DNA from 3 places in the Arthrobacter sunyaminii genome. Region 1 is predicted to be linked to each of the others. Evidence: riboswitches for the same ligand, from Rfam matches in the RefSeq annotation. Region 1 holds a riboswitch; each other region holds the start of a gene.

What was found. Region 1 has a riboswitch for S-adenosylmethionine ahead of KG104_RS10710 (flavin reductase family protein). Riboswitches for the same ligand answer to the same signal wherever they lie in the genome.
Region 2: linked by a shared signal. The riboswitch ahead of KG104_RS01010 (LLM class flavin-dependent oxidoreductase) and the one ahead of KG104_RS10710 (flavin reductase family protein) in region 1 are both predicted to bind S-adenosylmethionine.
Region 3: linked by a shared signal. The riboswitch ahead of KG104_RS05670 (bifunctional o-acetylhomoserine/o-acetylserine sulfhydrylase) and the one ahead of KG104_RS10710 (flavin reductase family protein) in region 1 are both predicted to bind S-adenosylmethionine.

Annotation. Positions count from the first base shown of each region.
Region 1 covers NZ_CP076456.1:2,395,971-2,399,174, forward strand. Annotated here, with positions in the region: gene KG104_RS10700 (nitronate monooxygenase) at 1-410, opposite strand, end outside; gene KG104_RS10705 (PhzF family phenazine biosynthesis protein) at 421-1,257, opposite strand; SAM riboswitch class IV at 1,362-1,479, shown strand; gene KG104_RS10710 (flavin reductase family protein) at 1,534-2,040, shown strand; gene KG104_RS10715 (hypothetical protein) at 2,261-2,914, shown strand; gene aspS (aspartate--tRNA ligase) at 3,052-3,204, opposite strand, start outside.
Region 2 covers NZ_CP076456.1:201,213-204,416, reverse strand. Annotated here, with positions in the region: gene KG104_RS01010 (LLM class flavin-dependent oxidoreductase) at 1-1,350, opposite strand, end outside; SAM riboswitch class IV at 1,386-1,500, opposite strand; gene KG104_RS01005 (ABC transporter ATP-binding protein) at 1,900-2,724, shown strand; gene KG104_RS01000 (aliphatic sulfonate ABC transporter substrate-binding protein) at 2,832-3,204, shown strand, end outside.
Region 3 covers NZ_CP076456.1:1,292,248-1,295,451, forward strand. Annotated here, with positions in the region: gene KG104_RS05665 (VOC family protein) at 232-882, opposite strand; SAM riboswitch class IV at 1,060-1,175, shown strand; gene KG104_RS05670 (bifunctional o-acetylhomoserine/o-acetylserine sulfhydrylase) at 1,247-2,563, shown strand; gene metX (homoserine O-acetyltransferase MetX) at 2,572-3,204, shown strand, end outside.

The sequences.
Region 1 (3,204 bases):
TCCAGCTTGGCCTGCCAGGCGTCGTCGTCGTTGGGATCCGGCATCCCGGGTTCGGTGACCGCCGTTCCGGCGGGAGCCTGTTCTGCTGCTGCGACCAGGTGCTTACGGAAGGTCCGGGCCGCTTCGATTCTTCGGGCCTGGGCTGCAGCCTTGCCCGCAGCCTGATCCTGTGCGGCAACCGGGTAGGTGTTGGCAGCATCCGGAACGAAGAGGTTCAGGCCAAAGGGCCGGCCGCTCAGCCTGCGCAGCTGGGTGATCTGGTCCGCCACGGAGCCGGCGCTCTTGTAACCGGCGGCCAGGAAGCCGAGCCCGCCGGTCTCCCCCACTGCGGCAGCCAGCTGCGGGGTGGAAGGCCCTCCGGCCATGGGCGCACCGATAACCGGAAGGGCGAGCGAGTTTAGGGTGAACATGGTGCCCGATTTACAGTGTGACGGTGCCGTCAATGCAGGTGACCGTGGAACCGCCCACCCAGATTTTGCGGTCCCGGGTGAAGACGCGGACCCGGCCGGAGCGCTGGACGGCAGTGCCCTGGGTGACGACGTAGCGTTCCGGTGCCAGTGAGGCTCCGATCAGCCACTGGGCGAGTCCGGCATTGAGGCTGCCGGTGACCGGGTCCTCTGCAATACCGAGACCCGGTACGAAGGCGCGCACTTCAAAGTCTGTTTCCGTGTCCGCCGGCTGCGCGCCGATGACGCCCACGCGCAGGTTGCCCATGATCACGGGATTCGGGTTCAACGCCAGGACGGTTGCGGCGTCCGGGAGCAGCAGTCCCAGCCAGCCGGGTCCGTTGTCGATCCAGTTGGAGGCGAGGATTTGCTCCGGTTCCAGGCCAAGTGCCTGCCGGGCCTGGTCCAGGACATCGTCCTCCAGCTCACCGGAGCGCAGCAGGGGCGGAGCGGCAAACGCCGCGATCCCGGCATTGGCGTGCAGCGTCACGAGTCCTATGCCGCATTCCTGTACGACGACGTCGGGGTACCGGCGCTTGGCCCCGGTCTCCAGCCAGGCGTGGCACGTGCCCAGCGTGGGGTGTCCGGCGAAGGGAATCTCCCCGCCGGGGGTGAAGATCCGGACCCGGTAGTCGGCCCCGTCCACGGTGGGCGGCAGGACGAAAGTGGTCTCGGAAAGGTTGGTCCACCGGGCAAAGGAGGCCATCTCGGCATCCGTCAGCCCTTCCGCTTCGAGTACCACCGCCAGCGGGTTGCCCAAATACGGTTCGCTGCCGAAAACGTCCACCTGCTTAAACCACCGCTGTCTCATTCTTCACACTGTATCCCTTCATTCCCATGACTTTTATGAAGCGGAGTTTACGAACTGTGGCGGGGGTTTGTGTCCCGGTACTGCCCGGCCTACGTTGGAGCAGGAATCAAGAGTTCCAGCCACGGGCCCTGGCCGGCTGGACGGCAACCCTCTCGCCGTAGCGGGGTGCTCCAGGTGACGATTCGGCCGCCCGGTTTCCGACCGGCCCGGCAAGTACCGCGCTTCGCTACCGACGTATCGGGTTGCCGGGCGCCTGAGGCAGAGGATCTTTTGAGCATGGCACTTTTGACCGACCTTCAACCCGCTGCATTGCGGCGGGCGTTCTCCCGTTTTCCGTCCGGCATTGCCGCCCTGTGCGCGGTCATTGACGGCGAGCCGCAGGGCCTGGTTGCTTCTTCCTTCACGGTGGGCGTTTCCATGGATCCGCCGCTGGTGATGTTTGCCGTGCAGAACACGTCCCGCACGTGGCCGGTGCTGCGGGGCTCGGCCCGCATCGGCGTGTCGATTCTGGGTTCTGATCACGAGGGCGTCTGCAAACAGATTGCATCCAGGGCCGGAGACCGCTTCGCCGGACTGGATCTGCACACGGATGACTCCGGATCATTGTTCCTGGACCGGGCCGCCCTCTGGCTTGAGTGCTCCGTGGAAAATGAGGTTCCGGCCGGGGACCACCAGGTGGTGCTGCTACGAGTGCACGGCCATGCCTCACACGAGGATGCCCACGAGCCCCTGATATTCCACGGTTCAGCGTTTCGCCGTCTGGGTGTTCCCGAATTCGCCTGACCGGCAAAAATGTGTCGGCACCGGAAATACGGAGCCGCGAATTGTTTCCACGGGTTTATAACAGCAGCCGTCCGTTACCAATCATTTACATACGGATCCGGGTCCACTATCGTTCTTCGGATTACTTCGGAAGGAAGTAGCGGAGATGACCAGAAACAGAAATGCCAATGGCCCATCACGGACTAAGGCAAGGCCGGGCAGAGCGTCGGATTTGCCGTTTATGCAGAAGGCCCTGCTTCCCGCAGCGGCGCTGGGCCTGGTGCTGACAGGATGCAGCGCCCAGGAGGAGCCCGAGGCCGTTTCCTCGAAACCGGCCACATCGTCGTCCACTGCTGAGGAGACCGCCACGGCGTCCCCCTCAGCCCGTTCTTCCAGCCGGAGCAGCATCGGCGTGGAACTGCCCCCCGGAAGCACGGAGCCTCCTCTCCCCAATGACCCGGCCATGACGGCACTGTTCCGGGCGGACAATCCCATCAGTCTTGAGAGCTACTTCCAGCAAAACCCCAAGTGGCGTCCACTCAACGCCAGCGTCGTGCTCGAGGAACGCGGCACCGGGAGGAGCACCTTCGATCTGCCCGGGATGGAACCGGGGACCAGCTTCAGCGTATTCCTCACCTGCAACCAGCCCGGGGACTACAGCATCGAGGTCCTGGATACTGATTCAAACCCAGTGACCACTTCCAGCAGCAGCAACTGCAATTGGCCGGTCCTGACGTCTTTCGAACACATTGTCACACCGGACCAAACCCCGGCATCCATCACAGTGGACGGGCCGGACGGAGATTACTGGCTTGTTGTCTATAATCTGCCGGTCCCCACTATGGCGCCCGAAACTTCCATGGGGCCCGCAACTACGGCACCCGCACCGGGCTAAAAAAAGGCTGTCGGAATAAATCACCGAGAATTACCGGTGCGTCGAAATATGAAGTCGAAATATGAAGTCGAAATATGAAAGTGCCCGGCCGCATCAGCGGCCGGGCACTTTGATCATTCTGGAATCTTGCGAAAGACCTAGTCCTTCTTGGCGTCGTCCTGCTTGGCCTCAGCCTTCCTTTCCGGCTTGAAGTCCACGCCGGCTTCCTTGCGCTGCTGAGCAGTGATCGGAGCCGGTGCCTGGGTCAGCGGGTCATAGCCGCCGCCGGACTTCGGGAAGGCAATGACGTC
Region 2 (3,204 bases), 1.7 Mb from region 1:
GGCACCGAAGAGCTTGTGGCGCAGCGTCCCCGGGGTATATTCCGTCCGGTAGGCACCGCGCTTCTGCAGCTCCGGCACCACAAATTCCACCACGTCCTCGAAGGTACCCGGGGTAATGGCGTAGGCCAGGTTGAAGCCGTCCACATCGGTCTCTTCCACCCACCGGATCAGCTCCTCGGCGACGTCGGACCCCGAGCCCACCAGCCGCGGACCCAGCCCGCCGATCCCCGCGGATTCGGCGATGTCGCGCACCGTCCAGGGTTCGCCGTCGTCCTTCGCTTTTTGGAAGTTGTCCGCGGCAGACTGGATCGCATTGGACTGCACATTGCCCAGCGGCTCGTCCAGGTTGTAGGTGGACAGATCCACGCCGAGCCAGCCGGACATCAGGGCCAGGGCACCCTCGTCGCTGGCGTACCGCTGGTAGTCCACATGCTTGGCTTCGGCTTCCTCGGATGTTGCCGCGGTGATGATGGTCAGCAGCGTGTAGATCCGGATGGAGTGGCGGTCCCGGCCGGCGGCTTCGGCGGCATCACGAATCCGGGTGACCGTGGCCCTGAGCTTTTCCTTCGTGGGGGCGCCCACGAAGACGGCCTCGGCATTGCCGGCGGCAAAGGCAATGCCCCGCGGCGAGGCGCCGGCCTGGAAGATCACCGGGGTGCGCTGCGGTGACGGCTCACTGATATGGATGCCGGGAACCTTGAAGTACTTGCCCTCATGGTTGATGTCATGCACCTTCGCCGGGTCGGTGAAGATGCCGCTGTCCTTGTCCCGGACGACGGCGTCATCCTCCCAGGAGCCTTCCAGCAGCTTGTAGATCACCTCGAGGTATTCATCCGCGTGGTTGTAGCGCTCGTCGTGCTCAAGCTGGTCTTCGGCACCCATGTTGCGGGCCGCCGAGGGCAGGTAGCCGGTAACCACGTTCCAGCCAACCCGGCCGTTGGTGAGGTGGTCCAGGGTGGAGAGGCGCCGCGCGAAGGGGTAGGGGTGTTCATAGGCTGTTCCCGCGGTGATGCCGAAACCGAGGTGCTCGGTGACCAGTGCCATGGCGGAGACCAGCAGCAGCGGGTCATTCACCGGCACCTGGGTGCCCTGCCGCAGTGTGGCCTCGTTGGAGTTTCCATACACGTCATAGGTACCCAGGACGTCTGCGATAAAAATGCCGTCAAACAATCCGCGCTCGCAGGTTTGGGCCAGGTTGGCCCAATAGCGGAGATCCGTGTAATTCGCGGACTGGTCCTGCGGATGGCGCCACAGTCCCGGAGACTGATGGCCCACGCAGTTCATGTCAAAGGCGTTGAACCGGATCTGCCGCCGGCTGTTCTGAGGTGTTGAGGAAGATGATTCGGACACGGGGAAATCCTTCGGGACGGGACGCACCCGCTGGGGCGCCGTACTTGCCGTTCGCGGACGCGACACGGCCGGATCCTCATCTGGGGCACCCCGCTACGGAAAGAGGGTTGCCGCCCAACCAGCCAGAGCTTTGCGTTGGGACTCATGATCCTTCGCCACCAGTATTTGCACAGCGGAACAGGCAAGGAAAGAACATGACCCCGTGTGAACGGATTTATGACCCCGCATGACCACTGGTTGGCAGCACGCCCCATCCTGTCCCAGACTCCACAGATAGCTTGGCCTCCACTCCCACCCCCCCGGCGCCCCCGCCGGCACAGGCGGCGTCGAAATATTACGCGGGGGACTTGCCGGTTTCCGCAATCGCGCGTTTAGTTGCTCTTGACCATCCCGAGCGGCTGAGAGACCTGGATCAGTGAAGCCGCAGCAACCCTGGTTGCCGTACCTCCTCCTTGAGGGACGGCAATAGCGAGGACAACACCGCAGGAGGCCTACCGGCCCAAGGCGTTATCCGTAGGGTGCTACTGCCAGGACCGATGGAGAGTTAACATGACCGCTCTGGCTTCACAGTCCCCTGCCGCCGCGCCGCCCCAAACGCGCGCCGCCGGCTCCGCCCTTCCCGTTGCCTTTTCCTCCCTCGGCCGCGCATTCGGCTCCGGCGGTGAAACCCACCAGGTGCTGCGGGACATCACCTTTGACGTACATGCCGGCGAAGTCCTGGCCATCCTGGGCTCCAGCGGCTGCGGAAAGTCCACGCTCCTGCGGGCCGCAGCCGGCCTGGACGCTCCAACCAGCGGGGAAGTCCGGATCAACGGAACACCCGTGCGCGGCATTGATGACCGGTGCGCCGTCGCGTTCCAGGAACCGCGGCTGCTGCCCTGGCAAACCCTGCAGGCCAACATCGCCATGGGCCTGCCCAAGGGCATCAGCGCCAAGAACGGCAAGGCCAAGGTGGCCGAACTGCTGGAGCTGGTGGAACTGGCCGCCTTCGCCAAACACCGTCCCCGGGCAGTTTCCGGCGGCATGGCGCAGCGCGCTTCTCTTGCCCGGGCCCTTGCCCGCACGCCCGGCGTGCTCCTGCTGGATGAACCGTTCGGTGCACTGGATGCCCTGACCCGACTGAAGATGCAGGACCTGCTGCTCGCGGTTCACCGGGCCACCCCCACCACGGTGCTGCTGGTAACCCACGACGTGGACGAAGCCCTCCAGCTGGCGGACCGCATCATCGTCCTGGGCAGGGAGCCCGGTGCTTCCGGAGCCACCATTACAGACACCATCACCGTGCCCGGCCCGCGCCCGCGGAACCGCGCCTCGGCCGAGCTGGCCCGAATGCGCGGCGAGCTCCTGGCCCGCCTCGGCGTCGACCGCCACTAGAACTTCTCCCGGCGTCACCCGTCTAAGGGCCGCTACCCCCGCCGTTCTGCGCCCATTTTGCGCATGAACCGCGATGCCTCGCAGCCAACTCATCAGAAAGAATTTCCATGAACAGCCGTTCCCTCAGTTCCCCCTCAGCTTCCCGCACCGCGCTCAAGGCCCTGGCCGCAGCCGCCGCCGCAGCTTCCCTGCTGCTGACCGGTTGCGTGGCAGGCGAGGATTCCGATGCCGCCGCCGACGCCGGCGCGGCCGACGGCGGAACCCTCACCCTCGACTTCGCCACCTACAACCCGCTCAGCCTGATCATCAAGGACCAGGGCTGGCTGGAATCCGCCCTCGCCGACGACGGCGTCACGGTGGAGTGGGTGCAGTCGGCCGGCTCCAACAAGGCCAATGAAAACCTGCGCTCCGGGGCGATCGACGTCGGTTCCACCGCAGGCTCCGCAGCACTGCTGCACCGCGCCAACGGATCCCCGATCA
Region 3 (3,204 bases), 1.1 Mb from region 1:
ACTGGTTCCGCCGCCACCGGGAAAGGCGACCACTTTGGGCAGGCGCATCCGGATTGGGATTCTGCTGCCGGTGCGGACCGGCAGTGATTTCCCGAAGGGTGCGCGGATGCCCAGAACGGCAGCGGATCAGGGGTCCGGTCCGCCCAAAAGGTGCGCAGCTGCCCAAAACGGCAGCGGATCAGGGGTCCGGTCCGCCCGAAAGGTGCGCGGATGCCCAGAACGGCAGCAGAACTAGATCTCGACGAGGCCCTTGGCCGTGTTGAACGTGACGGACATGATGCCGGGCGTGCCCTTGGGGGAAATCCACGTGACACCCACGTTCTCCAGCGGTTCCTCGGCCGGGGTGCCCAGCCACTGCGCCACACGGTCAGCGGAGCCGGCGATGGTCAGCGAGTCCAGCTTCACGGCACCGGGCATGCCGGGCAGGGCGGCCGAGGGGTGCAGTTCCTCGGTTCCGTCATCCCAGCGCAGCATGTACGGCACCTGGGGGTCGGCGATCAGGCCGTTGATGCCGATCTGCCGCCAGGTCAGTTCCTGTCCGTCGGGGAACTTCCGGTTGCCCGGAACGGAGAGCCGTCCAAGCCGTTCTTCAAAGGGGGCGAGGTCATCCACGGCCACGCACCAGCCCATCCAGCCGCCGCCGCACTCGGAGCGCTGGCGCACTGCCTGGCCGAAGGGAGCCTTGTCCGAGGCCGGGTGGTTCAGGGCCTCCACCACCTCGACGTACTGATGGTTGGCCAGGGGAAGGATCATGTTCCGCGTACCAAAACGCGGATGGACGCCGCCCTTGACGAAGTCCGCTCCCAGAGCGTCTGCGATCCTCTCTGTCGTGGCCAAAAGACCGTCGGATTCACTGGCATAAGATACATGGTCCAAGCGCATGCGGCCCATAATGGCACGTTGTGACCAGCGTCTCGACTTAGGACCACCTAAGGCGGCCAAAGGCGCTTTCCCCGCAGCCGCCGGGAAAAGGTACGCGCCATCCGTGCCGCCGACGCCCTGGAAATGATCCGTCACACTCCTTGCAGGCGCCGGACTTATCCGTTTTCATAGGGGATAGGTCATGAGTGCCAGCAGATAGCCCCGGCTTGCTGGCCGGCAACCCTCCAACCGCGGTGGGGTGCCCCGGGTGAAGACCTGGCCCTGCCTCAACGGATGCAGGGCAAGCGCGGGTCCCACGTGGCTGCCGGTTACCTTGTTCCGGCCGGAAGTCTCTGTGCGGCCCTTAGGTTATGGGAGCTAAGCAGTGTCAGAAAACTGGTCCTTCGAAACCCGTTCCATCCATGCCGGCCAGGAGCCCGACGCCGCTACCGGCGCCCGCGCCCTGCCTATTTACCAGACATCGTCCTTTGTCTTTCCCAGTGCGGAAGCAGCGGCCAACCGGTTCGCCCTGGCTGAGCTTGCCCCCATCTACACCCGCATCGGCAACCCCACGCAGGAAGCGGTGGAAAACCGGATCGCTTCCCTTGAAGGCGGGATCGGGGCACTTCTGCTCGCCTCCGGGCAGGCCGCGGAAACCTTCGCCATTCTCAACGTGGCCGAAGCCGGAGACCACATTGTGGCCAGCCCCAGCCTCTACGGCGGCACGTACAACCTGTTCAAGCACACGCTGAAGAAGTTCGGCATCACCACAACGTTCGTGGCCGATCCGGACAATCTGGAGCAGTGGCGGGCGGCGGTGCAGCCCAACACCAAGGCCTTCTTCGGTGAGGTGGTCTCCAACCCCCGCCAGGACGTACTGGACATCGAGGGCATCAGCGCAGTGGCGCATGAGGCCGGTATTCCCCTGATCGTGGACAACACGCTCTCCACCCCGTACCTGATCCGGCCCATCGAGTGGGGTGCGGACATTGTGGTGCACTCGGCCACCAAGTACCTCGGCGGGCACGGTACCGCCATTGCGGGCGTCATCGTGGATTCGGGCAATTTTGACTTCGGTGCCGATCCGGAGAAATTCCCCGGCTTCAACACCCCGGATGAGAGCTACAACGGTCTCGTCTATGCCCGTGACCTGGGCGCCGGCGGCATTCTGGGTGCCAACCTCGCCTACATCCTCAAGGCGCGGGTCCAGCTGCTGCGCGATCTTGGCTCCTCCGTGTCCCCGTTCAACGCGTTCCTCATTGCCCAGGGCCTGGAAACCCTGAGCCTGCGCATGGAGCGGCACGTGAGCAACGCCGTCGCGGTGGCCAACTGGCTGGAAGGGCACGACGACGTCGTCTCCGTCGCCTATGCGGGCCTGGAGTCCAGCCCGTGGTTCGAGCGCGGACGCCATTACGGGCCGCGCGGAACGGGCGCCATTGTCTCCTTCGAGATCAACGGCGGCATCGACGCCGGCAAGCGGTTCGTGGATGCCCTGGACCTGCACTCCCATGTGGCGAACGTGGGTGACGTGCGCTCCCTGGTCATTCATCCGGCGTCGACCACCCACAGCCAGCTGGGGGCCGAGGCGCAGCTGGCAGCGGGAGTCAGCCCCGGGCTGGTCCGGCTTTCAGTGGGCATTGAGCACATTGACGACATTATTGCGGACCTCGACGCCGGGTTCCGGGCAGCCAAGGGAGCGTAGCGGGCAGCGTGACACTTCCTTCTACCTCAAACGCTGCCGGAACCGCCGGCCGCACCGCGCCGCAGCACTCCGCCGGGGACGGGGTGCTGCGGCATGCGCGCATCGGCAGCCTGCACCTGGAAACCGGAGGCTACCTGCCGGACGTTTCCCTTGCCTACGAGACGTGGGGGACCCTCAACGCGGATGCGGACAATGCCGTACTGGTGGCCCACGCCCTCACCGGCAGCACCCACGTGGCCCGGGGCAGCAGCGACGAGGACGGCTGGTGGGACGCACTGGTGGGTCCGGGCAAGACGGTGGACACTGACCGGTACTTTGTCGTCTGCATCAACATGCTCGGCGGCTGCTACGGATCCACCGGACCCTCGTCACCGGATCCGCAGGGGCTCCCGTGGGGTTCGCGGTTTCCCTTTGTCACGGTCCGGGACTCGGTCCGCGCTGAGGCACGCCTGGCCGATCAGCTGGGAATCCGCGTCTGGCACACCGTGCTCGGCGGTTCCCTGGGCGGCGCCCGTGCTTTGGAATGGGCCGCCACCGAACCCGGCCGGGTGCAGCGCTGCGCCGTCATTGCCTGCACCGCTGCCAGTTCCGCGGAGCAAATTGCCTTTGGCCAGGCGCAGCTGGAAGCCATCCGGCTGGAT